DNA from 4 places in the Streptomyces umbrinus genome. Region 3 is predicted to be linked to each of the others. Evidence: riboswitches for the same ligand, from Rfam matches in the RefSeq annotation. Region 3 holds a riboswitch; each other region holds the start of a gene.

Region 1 (4,287 bases), 1.2 Mb from region 3:
TCGCGGCCCGGCTGCTGCGGGTCTACACCGACTCCTACCGCCGCCACGGCGGAGGCGACTCCTGCCCGTTGCACGACCCGCTCGCCGTGGGCGTGTGCGCGGACGAGTCGTTCGTGACGCTCGCGGAGGGAGCCGTCGTGGTCGAGTGCTCCAGCGAACTCACCCGCGGCCAGACCGTGTTCGTCCCCTCGGCCGCCGAGCGGAACTACTACACCGAGTCGCCCGCCCTGACCGCCCGCACCCGCCACACGGGCCGCGTGGCCCTCGGCCCGGGCCCGCGCGACTTCACGAAGGACTTCGTCACGACCCTGCCGCAGTGGCCGGCCATGGCCTGAGCCCGCCCCCTCGGACGTCCCTGGCACCGGCGCGACGCCCCCGGGCAACCGGTGCGGGAAAAACTCGGCAGCCCCGCGCCGTACCCCTCGGGCACACTGCCGAGCATGGACATCCTGATCAGGCGGGCGAGGCCCGAGGAGTACGAGGCTGTGGGAGAGATAACCGCGCAGGCCTATCTCGGGGACGGGCTCCTCGACTTCGGGGAGAGCGACGAGTATCTGGGCGAGCTGCGGGACGTCGCGAAGCGGGCCGCGGCCGCCGACGTGCTGGTGGCCGTCGTGGGGGCAGGAGCGGGCGAGCGGGTCGTCGGCGGCGTGACCTTCGTCCCGTCCGGCGGGCCGATGGCCGACATCGCGCGCGAGGGTGAGGCCGAGATACGGATGCTGGCGGTCGCCAAGGAGGCCCGCGGGCACGGGGCGGGCGAGGCCCTCGTACGCGCCTGCGTCGACCGCGCCCGGGCCACGGACGGCTGCGTACGCGTCGTGCTGTCCACCCAGCGCACCATGCACAGCGCCCATCGCATCTACGGACGCCTCGGCTTCACCCGCGCCCCCGACCGCGACTGGAACCCGATCCCGGACCTCGACGACATCATGCTGCTCACCTACGAGTTGACACTCTGACACCCTCCGAAGCCGACACGACACAACATGTGGGGGTGCTTCCCGAGCCCGGCACAAGATGTATGCTCATGCTCGCTGTCGCCGCAGGGGAATCCGGTGCGAATCCGGAACTGTCCCGCAACGGTGTACTTGTGCATGTCTGTCCCCGGAGGAGAGCCGTGCGCCTGGTCAGTCCGAGGACCTGCCGACAGCGTGCCCAGGCCACCCGGCCCGGGTGCCATGACGTCCGGGCCTCGCGGAGTGGGCCGGTGGACGCGGCGTACCGCTGCGCAGAGCGTGTACCCCCGTGTGCCCCGAACCCCCCTCCCCGCAGGCCCCGTGCCGAGCGAGGGAGAGCCCCACGTGACCATCGCGCCAGCCGATCCGGTCTCAGCGAAAGCGCCCCAGTACCAGCAGGACAGGGCCGAGGCCGACGGACCGGGAACCGTGTTGCTGCGGACCCTGACCGACCTCACCGCCGACCTTCCCGACGCCGATCCCGGCAGGGTCGCCGCCGCCGCGCTGCGCGGCCGGTCCTCCGTGGGGGCCGACGGGATCACCGCGGAGCTGCGCGAGCTGGCCACTGAGGCGGCCGCGGGCCTGATCTCCGAGGACCCCGTGTACTCGAAGCTGGCCGCCCGCCTGCTGACGATCGGCATCGCCGAGGAGGCCGCCTCGCAGGGGGTCAGGTCCTTCTCCGAGTCCGTCGCGGTCGGCCACCGCGAGGGCCTGATCGCCGACCGCACCGCCGAGTTCGTACGGACCCACGCGGCCCGTCTGGACGCGCTGATCGACCTCGAGGGCGACGACCGCTTCGGCTACTTCGGCCTGCGCACGCTGCACAGCCGGTATCTGCTGCGGCACCCGATCACGCGGTCCGTCATCGAGACGCCCCAGCACTTCATGCTGCGCGTGGCGAGCGGGCTGGCCGAGGACGACTCGGCCAGGTCCGTCGACGAAGTGGCCGCCCTGTACCGGCTGATGAGCCGCCTCGACTACCTGCCGTCCTCCCCCACGCTCTTCAACTCCGGTACGCGGCACCCTCAGATGTCGTCCTGCTACCTCCTCGACTCCCCGCTGGACGAGCTGGACTCCATCTACGACCGCTACCACCAGGTGGCCCGTCTCTCGAAGCACGCGGGCGGCATCGGCATCGCGTACTCCCGTGTGCGCTCGCGCGGTTCCCTGATCCGCGGGACGAACGGGCACTCGAACGGCATCGTCCCGTTCCTCAAGACGCTCGACGCCTCGGTCGCCGCCGTGAACCAGGGCGGCCGGCGCAAGGGCGCGGCCGCGGTCTACCTGGAGACCTGGCACTCCGACATCGAGGAGTTCCTGGAGCTGCGCGACAACACCGGTGAGGACGCCCGGCGTACGCACAACCTGAACCTCGCGCACTGGATCCCGGACGAGTTCATGCGGCGGGTGAACGAGGACCGCGTGTGGTCGCTGTTCTCGCCGGCCGACGTGCCTGAGCTGGTCGACCTGTGGGGCGAGGAGTTCGACGCCGCCTACCGCAAGGCGGAGGACCGGGGCCTCGCCAAGAAGACGATCCCGGCCCGCGATCTGTACGGCCGCATGATGCGCACCCTCGCGCAGACCGGCAACGGCTGGATGACCTTCAAGGACGCCGCCAACCGCACGGCCAACCAGACCGCGCTGCCGGGCCACACGGTCCACTCCTCCAACCTCTGCACGGAGATCCTGGAGGTCACGGACGACGGCGAGACGGCGGTCTGCAACCTCGGATCGGTCAACCTCGGCGCGTTCGTGGACACGGACCCCGGGGCCACCGACGTCATCGACTGGGAGCGGCTGGACGCGACCGTCCGTACGGCCGTCACCTTCCTCGACCGGGTCGTCGACATCAACTTCTATCCGACCGAGCAGGCGGGCCGCTCCAACGCCAAGTGGCGGCCGGTGGGCCTGGGAGCGATGGGTCTGCAGGACGTCTTCTTCAAGCTGCGGCTGCCCTTCGACTCCGCCGAGGCCAAGGCACTCTCCACCCGTATCGCCGAGCGCGTCATGCTCGCCGCGTACGAGGCGTCTGCCGATCTCGCCGAGCGCAACGGCCCGCTGCCCGCCTGGGAGAAGACCCGTACCGCGCAGGGCGTGCTGCACCCCGACCACTACGACGTGGAGCTGAACTGGCCGGAGCGCTGGGCGGCGCTGCGGGAGCGGATCACCTCGGTCGGCATGCGCAACTCGCTGCTGCTCGCGATCGCGCCCACCGCGACGATCGCGTCCATCGCGGGCGTCTACGAGTGCATCGAGCCGCAGGTCTCCAACCTCTTCAAGCGCGAGACCCTCTCCGGCGAGTTCCTCCAGGTCAACTCCTACCTGGTGGCGGAGCTGAAGAAGCTCGGCGTGTGGGACGCGCAGACCCGGGAGGCGCTGCGCGAGTCGAACGGCTCGGTGCAGGGCTTCACCTGGGTGCCGCAGGACGTGCGCGATCTGTACCGCACGGCGTGGGAGATCCCTCAGCGCGACCTGATCGACATGGCCGCCGCCCGGACCCCGTTCCTGGACCAGTCCCAGTCGCTGAACCTGTTCCTGGAGACGCCGACCATCGGCAAGCTCTCCTCGATGTACGCGTACGCCTGGAAGTCGGGGCTGAAGACGACGTACTACCTGCGCTCGCGCCCGGCGACGCGCATCGCCCGTGCCGCGGGTTCCTCCACGGCCGCGGCCGCCGCCGTTCCCGTACAGGCGACTCCCGACGAGGACGCCGTCGCCTGCTCCCTTGAGAACCCCGAGTCCTGCGAGGCCTGCCAGTAATGACCACCGCTCCCGAGAACACAGAGAAGACCGAAAAGATCCAGAAGAACCTGCTCGACCCGGGCTTCGAACTGACCCTGCGCCCCATGCGCTACCCGGACTTCTACGAGCGCTACCGGGACGCGATCAAGAACACCTGGACCGTCGAGGAGGTCGACCTCCACTCGGACGTCACCGACCTGGCGAAGCTGTCAGCGGGCGAGCAGCACATGATCGGCCGGCTGGTCGCGTTCTTCGCGACGGGCGACTCGATCGTGTCGAACAACCTGGTACTGACGCTCTACAAGCACATCAACTCCCCCGAGGCGCGGCTGTACTTGAGCCGTCAGCTCTTCGAGGAGGCCGTGCACGTCCAGTTCTATCTGACGCTGCTGGACACCTACCTCCCCGACCCGGAGGACAGGGCGGCCGCCTTCGACGCGGTGGAGAGCATCCCCTCCATCCGCGAGAAGGCCGAGTTCTGCTTCAAGTGGATCAACGAGGTCGAGAAGCTGGACAGCCTGCAGACCCAGGCCGACCGCCGCCGTTTCCTGCTCAACCTCATCTGCTTCGCCGCGTGCATCGAGGGGCT
Region 2 (4,287 bases), 6.7 Mb from region 3:
GATCTCGATCGCCGGGCAGCGGTCCATGACCATGTCGAGGCCGGCCGCACGGGTGCGGTCGTACGCGGACTCGTCGATGACGCCCAGCTGGAACCAGACCGCCTTGGCGCCGATGGCGACCGCCTCGTCGGCGACGGGACCGGCGAGGTCGCTGTTGACGAACACGTCGACGACATCGACGTCGAAGGGGATGTCCTCCAGCGAGGCGTACCCCTTCTCACCGTGGACCGTCTCGGCCTTCGGGTGGACCGGCACTATGCGCTTGCCGTAGCGCTGGAGAACGTCCGCCACGCCGTACGCGGCACGCCGCTCGTTCGACGACAGGCCGACGATCGCCCAGGTGTCGCCGGACTCGCTGAGGATCTTGCGGATCGTTGCCGGGTCGCCGTACACGGTCGGCCTCCTTGGGATGTGTACGCGGGATGCGTACGAGGGCTGCTGCGCGCGACAACAGCGAGCGCGGCGCGGTGATTCCCCTGCCACCGGGCTCGCGCCGGGACGGTGGCTTCAGCGCGACGGCGTCAGCGTGACACGGAGGCGGCCACCAGCAGTTCCACGTTGCGGTCGCCGGGACCGCCGGCCCAGCCCTCGTGGACGCCGGCCGTCATGCCCGCGGCCAGGCCGGGGGCGTTGTACGACAGCTCCCGGTACAGGGAGGCCAGGCCCACCGCCGACAGGTCGGTGAAGTCCGGGTCGGTGCGGTGAGGGGCGGCCGACTCGACAAGGGTGGTGAACAGGGACACCGTGCCGTCCCCGTTGTCGGCCAGTTCGATCACGCGGGCGTGGTGCGGGTAGTCCAGGTGGGAGGCGGTGTTGACCTCCCAGAAGGACCGGGCGGGCGTGGGGTGCGCGTGGGGCGTGATCCGGTTGACATGGCTGTGTCCGTTGATCCAGGCCACCACGTTCGGGAACCGGTGGAGCAGGGCCAGGACCTCCGCACCGTCGTGCCGCGGCTCCTCGCCGCGGGCGGCGTCGGTGCGGCGGGTCATGCTCGGACTGTGGTGGTGGCTGAAGACCAGGACATGGGCGTCGTCGGCCCCGGCGTTGCGTACGAGGCGGCCGTCGGCGTCGTAGGACCGGGAGTTGTGCGCGGCCAGCGTCCGCTCCAGCCAGCGATGCTGATCGGTGCCCAGCGAGCCCTCGTAGTGGCCGCTTCGGTACGTCGTGTCGATGCTGATGCCGATGACGTTCTCGGCGACCCGGAACGTGTAGTACATCCGGTCGCCGTCCAGGTTGTTCTCCGTGTAGCCGTGGCCGACCGGGCCCGCTCCGGCGTGGACGGGGTCGAGATGCGCGGCCAGATAGTCGTGCGGGGTGCACAGGCGGCGCCGTTCGTCGGCCGTCACCGTCCGCGCCGAGGCCGCGTGCCGCTTCAGGATCGCCGAGAGCACCTCGCTCTTGGGGTCGTCGCCGGAGTTCAGCGCCTTCGCGTAGGCGGCCGCGTCCGTGGCCGGGACCGAGAGCAGCTTGCGGGAGCCGACGGCGAAGTCGCCCAGCGCGGGGGACAGACAGCCGCCGGGAATGTCGTCGTGGTTGCCGACCGTGGAGTACCAGGGGATGTCGAGCCCCGGGCTGGTCACGGGCCGTATCGCGGCGTCGAGGAAGCCGGGTATGCGGGGCAGCCCGCGCCGCTTGTCCAGGTCGCGCAGGGCAGCGTCGTCCGGGTGCCAGTAGAGAGGCAGGCCGGAGTTCTGAACGCCTTCGTACACCGACGGATCCCCGCTGTTGGGAGTGATCCTGCCGCCGCTCATCAGCGTGAGGAACCACTCCAGTTCGATCGCGGAGTTGTTGTCGACGTTGTCGCCCGTCGTCATCACGAAGGTGGGCGCGAGGCCGGTGTGCGGGCCCTCGCCGAGTGCGTTCACCTGCTCCACGAGCGCCACCGCCCCCGCCACCGTCAGCGCCTCCTGGGCCCGCCACGCGGCGGGCCTGCGCGACCGCAGGAACTCGGTGCGCAGCGGGTTCTGCACGTCCGTGAGGTGCAGGTCGGTGAACTGCACGAAGCACGCGAGCGGTGTGCGCCGGTCCTGGCGGCCGGTGGCGGCGGGCGCGAGATCTCCGCGTACGACGATGGGCCAACCGGGGCCCGAGACGAGGCGGCGGTAGGTGTCGGCGTGCGCGTGGCCGCTGAGGCGAGCCGTCGTCTCCAGGGTTGTCGCCGCGTACGGGGCCGCGCGTCGCGGCGCCCGGTGCGCCGGCCGTCGGATGGCGAGGGGCGCCTGCGGGGCCGCGCTCTCCGCGGCGGGGAGCGCGGAGGGGGTCGGGCGCTGCCGTGGGAAGAGGGCCGCGGCTCCGCCGGTCGCTCCCGCCGCGACGGCGCCGGACGCGAGCAGAAAGCGACGACGGTTGATCGAGGGTGCGGGTGCGGGTGCGGGTGCGGGTGCGGACGGGGACGGGGACGGGGAAGCGGGTGCGGACGAGGGCGGGGGAGTGGATGCGGTCCCCGCCGTTTCGGTCCCGGTCATGGGGTGGCCCTCCGGTGCCTCCGAGAGACTCAACTAGCGGAACCACTCATTCAGGCCGCGGGGGCAGGGGCGGGGGCAGGGGCGTGGCGTGGCCGTGAACACCGCCGGAACAGGTGGAGCGGCTGCTGGGCCCCGTCCTGCCGGTCCGCCCGCCGGTCCGCGGCACCCGCCGTGATAGCTTGCCGAGGCCAGTCGAACCCATGTACGTGGGTCAGGGAATCCGGTGGGAATCCGGAGCTGACGCGCAGCGGTGAGGGTGACGGGCGGGGCATCGGCCACTGGACCGGTATGACGGTCCGGGAAGGCGCCTCGTCCGGGTGACCCCGAGTCCGAAGACCTGCTGGCGGCCTCCGCGGTCACGCGCCGACGGGGGAGCACCGTACGACCGGGCTCCGCGTTCGAGCCCTCGACGACTGAGGAACTCCCGTGCCCGTCGCACGTCTTGCCCGTCCCGCTGCCCTCGTCCTGTCCGGGGCTCTCCTGCTGACCGGCTGCGGTTCGGGAGATTCGGAGGACTCGTCGTCCGATGCGGACTCCGGGGCCGCCGTCACCCTCGACAACTGCGGACAGACCGTACGCGTCGAGTCCCCGCCGAAGCGGGCCGTCTCCCTCAACCAGGGCACCACCGAGATCATGCTCTCGCTCGGCCTCGCCGACCGCATGGCCGGCACCGCGACCTGGACCGACCCGGTGATGAAGGGCCTGGAGAAGGCGAACGCGAAGGTGGAGCGGATCGCCGACAACAACCCCTCCTTCGAACGGGTCCTGGACGCCGACCCCGACTTCGTCGCCGCCTCGTTCGTGTCGACGCTCGGCAAGGGAGGCGTGGCCACCCGGGAGCAGTTCGAGAAGCTCGGCGTGCCCGCCTACGTCTCGCCGTCCGACTGCGTCGGCAAGGACAACGCCTCGGGCGGCGACGGCTCACGGAAGAAGGCCCTCGGCATCGACGCCGTCTACGGCGAAGTGCGCGACCTGGCCGAGGTGTTCGGCGTCGAGAAGCGGGGCGAGCAACTCGTCGCAGACCTCGAGCGGCGGACGAAGAAGGCCACTTCGGGGATCGACGCCTCCGACGTCACCCTCTTGTACTGGTTCGCCAACTCCGACTCGCCCTACATGGCGGGCTGTTGCGGCGCACCCGGCGTCATCACCCGGACCCTCGGCGCGAAGAACGTCTTCGACGACACACACGAGGAGTGGCCCCAGATCAACTGGGAGACCGTTGCCGACCGCGACCCAGATGTGCTCGTCATCGGCGACCTGACGCGCAAGTCGCAGACCGCCGAGTCCGCGAAGAAGAAGATCGAGTTCCTGGAGTCCGACCCGGTCACCAAGAACATGACCGCCGTCAGGAAGAAGCGGTACGTCCTGCTCAGCGGGCAGGCGATGAACCCGACCATCCGCACGGTCGAGGGCGTCGAGCAAGTCGCCTCCGCCCTGCGGGAGTTCGGGCTCACCGGGTGACACGGCCACGCCTGGGACTGCTCATCGCCGCGGGCGTCGCCCTGCTCCTCGCATCCGCCGCCGTCGCGATCACCGTCGGCCCCGCGGACATCCGGGTCGGCGACGTCTGGTCCGTGGTCGCGTCCCATCTCGGCTGGGGCAGCTCGGAGTTGACCCCGATCCGGGACGGGATCGTCTGGGAGCTGCGCCTGCCGCGCACGCTCCTGGCGGCCGTGTGCGGAGCCGGACTCGCCGTGTGCGGCGCGGTGATGCAGTCCCTGCTGCGCAACCCGCTCGCCGACCCGTTCGTCCTCGGGGTGTCCTCGGGCGCCTCGACCGGCGCCGTGATCGTGGTCGTCCTCGGTGTCGGCGGAGGCCTGGT
Region 3 (4,287 bases):
TGTCGTGGCGTCTTGATCATCGGAAGGAACGTCCCGCCCGCACGAACAGGAAGTACGGCCTTGGACACCACAGGATCCCGCTCAGGTCCCAGCTCCAGTTCCAGCACCGGTTCCAGCTCCAGTTTCGGTCCCGGCTCTCGCGCCGCCCGCTTCAGCTCGCGCCCGAGTCGCCGCACGGCCCTGGCCCTGGGTGCCGGAGCAGCGCTGGCGGTCGCCGTCCCGACCGCGGCGAACGCCTCGGCCCCCGGCGGAGAGCGTCTCGCCGGACAGCTGGGTGACCTGGAGCGGGAGTACTCCGCACGCCTCGGGATCTTCGCCCACGACACGGCCACGGGCCGGACCGTGGCCTACCGCGCCGACGAACGCTTCCCGATGTGCTCGGTGTTCAAGACGCTCACGGCCGCGGCCGTCCTGAGGGACCTCGACCGCGACGGCGAGTTCCTGGCCCGGCGCATCCGGTACACCAAGGAGTACGTCACGGCCTCGGGCTACGCCCCGATCACGGGCACGGACGAGAACGTCGCGAACGGCCTGACGGTCGAGGAGCTGTGCTCCGCCGCCGTCTCCCAGAGCGACAACGGCGCCGCGAACCTCCTCCTGCGCGAGCTGGGCGGACCGACCGCGATCACCCGGTTCGCCCGCTCGACCGGGGACAGGATCACCCGGCTCGACCGGTGGGAGCCCGAGCTGAACTCCGCGGAACCGTGGCGGAAGAGCGACACCACCAGCCCGCGCGCCATCGGGCAGACCAGCGCGCGGCTCGTGATCGGCAGGGCGCTCCCGGCCGAGGACCGCGAACGGCTGACCGGGTGGCTGATCGCCAACACCACCAACACCGAGCGTTTCCGGGCCGGCCTGCCCAGCGACTGGACCCTCGCGGACAAGACCGGGGGCGGTTCGCAGTACGGGGTCGCCAATGACGTGGGCGTCGTATGGCCTCCCGGCCGTCCGCCCCTGGTGCTGTCCGTCCTGTCGACCAAGTACGCCGCCGACGGACCCCAGGAAAACCCGCTGGTCGCCAGGGCGGCCGCGCTGGTGGCGGCAGAACTCACCTGACGGGGCAGGGCCTCCGAGGTGACGGCCGGGGACACGGATGTCCCCGGCCGGTCGTTCGGATCGGATGAGTCGGATCAGTCAGTGGTGGGCAGTTCGGCGCGTACCGCGTGCGCTGCCGCGACCAGGTTGTCCAGGGATGCCCGGGTCTCGGGCCAGCCGCGGGTCTTCAGGCCGCAGTCGGGGTTGACCCAGAGACGTTCGGCGGGGATGGCCTCAAGTCCCTTGCGGAGCAGGGCGGCTGCCTCGTCCGCGCTCGGGACGCGCGGGGAGTGGATGTCGTAGACGCCGGGTCCGGCCTCGCGCGGATATCCGTGGGCGGCCAGTTCGCGGGCGACCTGCATGTGGGAGCGGGCGGCCTCCAGGCTGATGACGTCCGCGTCGAGGTCGTCGATCGCCTGGACGATGTCGCCGAACTCGGCGTAGCACATGTGGGTGTGGATCTGGGTGTCCGGCCGGACCCCGGCGGTGGTGAGCCGGAACGCCTCGGTGGCCCACGCCAGATAGCCGGGGCGGTCGGCGGCGCGCAGCGGCAGCGTCTCGCGCAGCGCGGGTTCGTCGACCTGGATGACCGAAGTCCCGGCCACCTCAAGGTCGTTGACCTCGTCGCGCAGGGCGAGGGCGACCTGTCGGGCGGTGTCGCCGAGCGGCTGGTCGTCGCGGACGAAGGACCAGGCGAGCATGGTGACCGGCCCCGTGAGCATGCCCTTGACGGGGCGCCGGGTCAGGGACTGGGCGTACGTCGTCCAGCGCACCGTCATCGGTTCGGGGCGGGAGAGGTCGCCGGCCAGGATCGGCGGACGGACGTAACGGGTGCCGTAGGACTGCACCCAGCCGTGCTGCGTCGCGAGGTACCCCGTCAGCTGCTCGGCGAAGTACTGGACCATGTCGTTGCGTTCGGCCTCGCCGTGGACGAGGACGTCCAGGCCGGTCTTCTCCTGGAAGGAGATCGTCTCCTGGATCTCGGCCCTGATGCGCTCCTCGTAGCCGGCCGTGTCGATACGCCCGGCCCGCAGGTCGGCGCGAGCGACGCGCAGTTCGGCGGTCTGCGGGAAGGAGCCGATGGTGGTGGTCGGCAGGAGGGGCAGACCGAGGTGGGCACGCTGTGCGCTGGCGCGTTCGCCGTACGGCTGGGAGCGGCGGGCGTCGGCGTCCGTGACCGCACCGACCCGCGTCCGCACGGCCGGGTCACGGGTGATGGGCGAGTTCGCGCGGGAGGCCAGGGCGGCCCGGTTGGCGGCGAGTTCGCCGGTGATCGCGCCTGTGCCCTGGGCGAGACCCTTGGCGAGGGTGACGATCTCGGCCGTCTTCTGCCGGGCGAAGGCGAGCCAGCGCAGGATCTGCGGCTCGATGTCCCGTTCGGCGGTGGCATCGAGCGGCACGTGGAGCAGCGAGCAGGACGCGGCCGCGTCGACCCGGTCGGCCAGCCCGAGCAGGGTGCCGAGCGTGGCGAGGGACTTGGTGAGGTCGTTGACCCAGATGTTGCGGCCGTTGACCACGCCCGCGACCAGGCGCTTGCCGGGCAGTCCGCCCACGGCGGCGAGCGCGTCCAGGTTGGCGGCGGCCGCCTCGGTGAAGTCGAGAGCGAGACCCTCGACCGGGGCCTTGGCCAGCACCGGCAACGCGTCGCCGAGCCGGTCGAAGTAGGAGGCGACCAGCAGCTTCGGACGGTCGGTGAGCGCGCCGAGGTCACGGTAGGAGCGCGTGGCCGCGTTGAGTTCGGCGGGCGTACGGTCCTGGACCAGCGCCGGTTCGTCGAGCTGCACCCACTCCGCGCCCGCCGCCCGCAGATCGGAGAGAACCTCGGCGTACACCGGCAGCAGCCGGTCCAGCAGCGTCAGCGGGTCGAAGTCGGCTGCCACACCGGGCGCGGGCTTGGCGAGCAGCAGATAGGTGACGGGTCCGACGAGGACCGGCCGGGCGGCAAGGCCCAGGTCGAGGGCTTCGCGGAGCTCGGCGACCTGCTTGGCGGAGTCGGCCGTGAAGACGGTGTCCGGGCCCAACTCCGGGACCAGGTAGTGGTAGTTGGTGTCGAACCACTTCGTCATCTCCAGCGGCGCCACGTCCTGGGTGCCGCGGGCCATCGCGAAGTAGCCGTCGAGCGCGTCGGCCTCGACCGCGGCGCGGTGGCGCCCGGGGATCGCGCCGACCATGACGCTGGTGTCGAGGACATGGTCGTAGTACGAGAAGTCGCCGGTCGGCACTTCGTGGATGCCGGCCTCGGCAAGCTGCCGCCAGTTGGTGCGGCGCAGTTCGGCGGCGGTGGCCCGGAGGGCGTCGGCGTCGACGCGACCCTTCCAGTACCCCTCGATCGCCTTCTTCAGTTCCCGGCCACTGCCCTGACGGGGGTAGCCGTACACGGTGGCCCGTGCCGCCGCGGCTGCGGACTTCGATGTCACGGAACTCTCCTTCGCGAGATGTCTCCCTGAGATCCCGGGACGGACGTGAGCGCGAAGGGGTGACGCACCCGGCAGAGACACCTCGCGCGGCAAGGCGCGGTCGTCCGCCGGATATGTACGCCGACCCGCCCACGAGGTCACCGGGATGTCCGTACGCGATCGGTCACGTACGGGCAGATGGCAGGTCTTCGGACTCGCGAGCACGCCCTCCGTACGGAGGACACCTACTGGCCGTCGCTTCCCAGGTCCCGCTTCTCGGGGCCCAGTGCGTATGACGGCGGTCGTTCCCGCTCACCGCTGCGGGGCAGTCCCGGATTCCCACCGGGTTCCCTCTTGCGACGCATCCCGCCTGGCGGACGGGGCGAACCAGCTGCACAGGTCAGCCTATGCCCTGCCGTCAACTGCCTGGCTGCCGGACGGCGTCGTACACCTGGAACCCGCGGCCCGTCTTACGGCCCAACAGCCCTGCCTCGACCATCCGTTGGAGCAGCGGGGCGGAGCGTACAGGGGTTCCCTGAACTCGTCGTAGAGGGATTCCGCGATCGAGGCGACGGGTCGAGGCCGATCAGGCCCGCCGGCTTCAGCGGTCCCATGGGGTGGGCCCAGCCGAGTTCCATGCCCGCGTCGATGTCGATGGCGGTGGCGGTGGCGAAACCGGACTCGGCCATGCGGACCGCGGCCGGCACATAGGGGATGAGCAGGGCGTTGACGACGAAGCCCGCCCGGTCCCGCGCGTGGACCACGGTCTTGCCGAGGACCCGCGTGGCGAAGTCCTCGACGGCTTCGACCGTCCCGGGGGCGGTGTGGAGCGAGGCCACGATCTCCACCAGCGGCA
Region 4 (4,287 bases), 5.1 Mb from region 3:
GTAGCTGGGGAGGGGGTGGGCGTAGGCCCGGAAGTGTCTCCGGTGTCTCGTCCCCAGTACTCGTCGTCGCTCGCGGTCATCGCAGGGCCCGTCAGCCCCGGCGCCGACGGGCCTGCCACACGACCGCCGCGCCCAGGGCCGCCACCGCGGCGATTCCGGCCAGCAGGCCCACCGAGGGGCCGCCGTTCCCGTTGCCGCGCTTGCTTTCCGCCTCCGCGCCCGGCGACGCCGAAGTCTTCGGGCGGTTGCCCGCGACCGGCTCTCCGCAACCCGTGGTCGGGTAGCCCGCGATGGCGCAGAGCAGAGCGTTGGTGTCGTAGCGGAGGGGCTTGGCGACGGCGGCGAGGGCGTCTGCGGTCGTGGCGTCGTCGTCGACGCGGGCGCAGGCCGTGCGGGGGCGGGGCGGGGTCGAGCCGGACGGGGCGTCCGCGGCCGTGCCGAAGTCGAGGACGAGGCCGACCCGCTTGGACCCCTCCCGTGCGGGCGTCTTCGCGCAGATCGTCGCGAAGTCGGCGGCGCCGCGCGGCTTCGCCGAGTCCTTCGAGTCCTCGCTCACCGAGAAACGGAACCCCTGGACGTCACCGTCCGAGGGCCGCGCGGTCGACGGTCCCTGGGTCGCGTACACCCACGTATCGGCCGTATCGGCCGTATCGGCGGTGGAATTCCGGTCCCAGAAGGACCAGTAGCGGTAGCCGACCGCCTGGGCCTGCCCCGCCGTGCCGAGGACGGCGAGCAGGAGACACAGGACCGGCAGAACCAGGCGGCGGCAGGTCACGGCTGCTGCTTCTTGTTACGGCCGCTGAGGAGGAAGCCGATGCCGATGCCGCCGACCAGGCCGACCCCGATGATCCACCAGAGGCTGACCCCGCCGTCGTCCTCGTCCGAGGCGTTGTCCTGTTCGTCCTTGTCGTTCTTTTCGTCCGCCGGGGCCGTGGAAGCGTCGGAGGACGTCGCCGCGGGGCCGGTCGCGCCGAGCTGCTTCACGAGGTCGGCGCCGCCGAAGGCGCGCGGGTCCGTACCGGTGGCGTTCGCCGCGAAGATCAGCTGCGCGTACGCCGCCGGGCCGCTCTTCGCCGCCCAGGTGCCGGAGTTCTTCTCCAGCCAGGCCAGCGGCTTCCCGGTGTCGGCCGTGCGGCCGGCGGCGGCGAGCGCGACGACCGTGTCGGCGGTGTTGCCGTAGTCGGGCTGGTCCTCGGCACCGGGGAGGGACGACTTCAGGTAGCCGTTCTTGGCGACCGCGCCCGCGAGGTACAGGGCGCCGTTGGCCGCCGCGTCCTCGATCGTGAAGGAGTCGCCGCCCGCGCACTGGGACGCCTTCGGGGACGCCTTGTCGGGGCCGTCCTCTTCGGGATCGGCGTCCAGGCCCTCGCCGAGCGCGCCGAGCACCCCCGCCGCCGTGGCGTCCGCGTTCGCCGCGAGCTTGCCCTTCTTGTCCGGCTGGAAGGCGAAGGCGCCGCCGCCGGTCTCGTCGCAGGGGACGGAGAGGCCGAGCAGGGCGTCGTACGGCGTCCGGTCGTCCTTCGAGGGCACGTCCTTCGGGTCGGTGTCCCCGGCGTCCAGGGCCCCGATCACGACGGACGTGGAGTTGGTGTCGCTGGGCGTGCCGGGGAAGTAGCCCCAGCCGCCGTCCTTGTTCTGCACGGACTTCAGCCACTTCACGGCCGCGCCCGTCACGGCGTCGCTCGCGTCGAGGGCTTCCAGGGCCTGCAACGCGGCGGCCGTGCTGTTCGTGTCGACCTTGGTCTTGGCGTCGCACTTCGCGCTCGGGTCGGGGCGGTACGCCGCGAAGGCCCCGCTCTCGCACTGCTGGCCGACGAGCCAGTCGACGGACTTCTTCGCGGGCTCGACCCCCACGCTGTCCTGGGCGAGCAGTGCGAGCGACTGCCGCCAGACACCGTCGTAGGTGGGGTCGGTGCTGCCGTACAGGGCGGAGGGGAACGCCTGGGACGGGGTCGCGCCGGGCGACTCGTCGGCGAGGGCGGCCGGCGCGAACGCCGTACCGATCACGGCGGTGGCGGCCAGTACCGCTGCGCTGCGGCGGACAAACATGATCGGCGGGTGCCTCTCCCGGTCAGGGAGCCGGGCAGCCTGGAATCCAAGGCGGCTCGGCTCCGTATGCCTCGACGGTGCCGGTCACCGGCGGTTCCGGTGACGCGAGCCGGTCACGTCCGTACGGGGCAATCCGGCTCGCCGCCCCTGATCGACTGATCGACTGGTGGGCCGATCGACCGGGCGGCACACGGTTGCGGGTCAGCGCCGGATTTGCACCGGCTTCCCCCCGTACGACTGTGATGACGACCCGCTCACTGTACCGGCCCGTAGCAAGACCCTGAGGGCCGCCTGTGGGGGCGCCTGTGAGGCCGGGCGGCTCCGGGTAACTTCTGCCCATGGGGATACCTGCGGGGGCCGGCCGCCTGCTCGGCTCGGGGCGCACGGCGGATGTCTACGCGCTCGGCGATGGCGGTGATCACGACGGCCTCGGCGATCACGGTGGTCCCGGGGGCGGGGCGTGGGTGCTGCGCCGGTACCGGGACGGCTACGGGGACGCGCAGGCCGAGGCGGCCGTCATGGAGTACGTACGGGGTCACGGCTATCCCGTGCCGCGCGTGCGGGCGGCGGACGCGCGCACCGACCTCGTGATGGAGCGGCTGTACGGGCCGACCGTGGTCGAGGCGGTGGCCGCCGGTGAACTCACCGCGGGGGAGGCCGGATCGGTGCTCGCCCGGCTCCTGCGCGACCTGCACGTGATCCCGGCCCGCCGCTCCACCGACCCCGCCGTACGCGTCCTGCACCTGGACCTGCACCCCGAGAACGTTCTCCTCGCCCCGGCCGGCCCCATGGTGATCGACTGGGCCAACACCGACGAGGGGCCGCCCGGCCGCGACTGGAGCATGTCCGCCGTGATCGTGGCCCAGGTGGCCGTCGACGACGATCCCCGGGCGCCCCTGGCCGAGGAGATGCTCTCCGCCCTGCTGGCCGGCTGCCCCGACCCGGCGCTCCTGACGGGCCCGGACGGTGGTCTCGGCTGGGCGACGGGCCAGCGGGCCGCCAACCCGACGATGAGCCCCCACGAGGTCGAACTCCTCGGCGAGGCCGGGGAGTTGATCCGCAGGCTGCTGGACTAGCTCCGCGCCGGGACTGACCGCCTTGAGCCGCCGGACATGCCCTGGCGTCCGGGAGGCAGGTTCAAACGGCCACGTACGTCACCGGATCACTCCCCGGTACCGCCTCCGCGTGGCCCAGTTTCACCAGTCGGCGCAGGTGGGCCTCCGCCTCCGAGACGGCGATGTTCCTCGATCCGTAGGGGATGTCGTCCCACGGGCGGTTCCACTCCATGCGGACGGCGAGCTGCCAGGAGGTGAGCGGGGTGGAGAGGAGTGAGCGGAGGTCCGTGAGGCGGGACTCGTGGTGGTCCAGCAACTCCCTTACGCGGGACGGGGCGTCGGTGAACGCGTGCAGGTGGGCCGGGAGGACCTCGGCCGGTTCGAGGCGGCCGATCCGTTCCAGGGAGTCGAGGTAGTCGCCGAGCGGGTCGGCGACGGTCTCGTCGTCCGGATCCTCGTACAGGCCGATGTGCGGAGTGATTCTCGGCAGGAGATGGTCCCCCGAGAACAGGCGTCCGTGGCCCGGGAGTTGGGCCGGATGGGCCTCCTCCAGATGGAGGCAGACATGGCCGGGGGTGTGGCCCGGGGTCCAGATCGCGCGGAGTCGGCGGCCGGCGAGGTCGAGGAGCTCGCCGGGGACGATCTCGCGGTCGGGGAGCGCGGGGGAGGCGCCGGGGAACATCCGGGAGCGGGCGGTGCGCATCGGCGCCACGTGCTCCTCGGGCGCGCCCGAGGCGGTCAGCTTGTCCGCCATGTACGTGAACCAGCGCCCGGGCTTCGTCCCGCGCGTCCGCCGTACGATCGAGATGTCGGCGGCGTGCATCGCGATCCAGGCGCCGGACGCCTCCCGCACCTTGCCCGACAGGCCGTGGTGGTCCGGGTGGTGATGGGTGATCACCACTCCGTGGATCTCCGCGGCCGAAGTTCCGCAGGCTGTCAGTCCCTCGGCGAGCGCGTCCCAGGACGCCGGGTCGTCCCAGCCCGTGTCGATCAGCACCGGCCCGCGGTCGGTGTCCACGACATACACGAGCGTCGTTCCGAGTGGATTGTCCGGGATGGGAACCTCGACGGACCGTACGCCGCCGCCGTGATCGGTCACCTGTGCCATGGGTTCCCCTGTCGCCGACTCCCGGCCACTATAACTAGAACCAGTTCCAATGGGAGCCCAAGTCACTCACCGGGT

Evidence for each region. Region 3 has a riboswitch for cobalamin ahead of metE (5-methyltetrahydropteroyltriglutamate--homocysteine S-methyltransferase). Riboswitches for the same ligand answer to the same signal wherever they lie in the genome.
Region 1: it holds a riboswitch for cobalamin, as region 3 does, so the genes downstream of both, QF035_RS18855 (ribonucleoside-diphosphate reductase subunit alpha) here and metE (5-methyltetrahydropteroyltriglutamate--homocysteine S-methyltransferase) in region 3, are expected to answer to the same signal.
Region 2: it holds a riboswitch for cobalamin, as region 3 does, so the genes downstream of both, QF035_RS43155 (ABC transporter substrate-binding protein) here and metE (5-methyltetrahydropteroyltriglutamate--homocysteine S-methyltransferase) in region 3, are expected to answer to the same signal.
Region 4: it holds a riboswitch for cobalamin, as region 3 does, so the genes downstream of both, QF035_RS36040 (prenyltransferase/squalene oxidase repeat-containing protein) here and metE (5-methyltetrahydropteroyltriglutamate--homocysteine S-methyltransferase) in region 3, are expected to answer to the same signal.

The regions. Positions count from the first base shown of each region.
Region 1 covers NZ_JAUSZI010000002.1:4,322,390-4,326,676, forward strand. Annotated here, with positions in the region: gene QF035_RS18845 (nucleoside hydrolase) at 1-335, shown strand, start outside; gene QF035_RS18850 (GNAT family N-acetyltransferase) at 441-959, shown strand; cobalamin riboswitch at 1,022-1,162, shown strand; gene QF035_RS18855 (ribonucleoside-diphosphate reductase subunit alpha) at 1,302-3,716, shown strand; gene QF035_RS18860 (ribonucleotide-diphosphate reductase subunit beta) at 3,716-4,287, shown strand, end outside.
Region 2 covers NZ_JAUSZI010000002.1:9,761,842-9,766,128, forward strand. Annotated here, with positions in the region: gene QF035_RS43145 (CoA-binding protein) at 1-393, opposite strand, end outside; gene QF035_RS43150 (TIGR03767 family metallophosphoesterase) at 522-2,465, opposite strand; cobalamin riboswitch at 2,638-2,824, shown strand; gene QF035_RS43155 (ABC transporter substrate-binding protein) at 2,892-3,926, shown strand; gene QF035_RS43160 (FecCD family ABC transporter permease) at 3,923-4,287, shown strand, end outside.
Region 3 covers NZ_JAUSZI010000002.1:3,081,130-3,085,416, reverse strand. Annotated here, with positions in the region: gene bla (class A beta-lactamase) at 181-1,056, shown strand; gene metE (5-methyltetrahydropteroyltriglutamate--homocysteine S-methyltransferase) at 1,131-3,452, opposite strand; cobalamin riboswitch at 3,615-3,838, opposite strand; partial or broken gene QF035_RS13610 (3-hydroxybutyryl-CoA dehydrogenase) at 3,850-4,287, opposite strand, start outside.
Region 4 covers NZ_JAUSZI010000002.1:8,158,290-8,162,576, forward strand. Annotated here, with positions in the region: gene QF035_RS36030 (energy-coupling factor transporter transmembrane component T) at 1-119, opposite strand, end outside; gene QF035_RS36035 (SCO2322 family protein) at 92-775, opposite strand; gene QF035_RS36040 (prenyltransferase/squalene oxidase repeat-containing protein) at 772-2,049, opposite strand; cobalamin riboswitch at 2,140-2,322, opposite strand; gene QF035_RS36045 (phosphotransferase) at 2,388-3,125, shown strand; gene QF035_RS36050 (MBL fold metallo-hydrolase) at 3,187-4,212, opposite strand.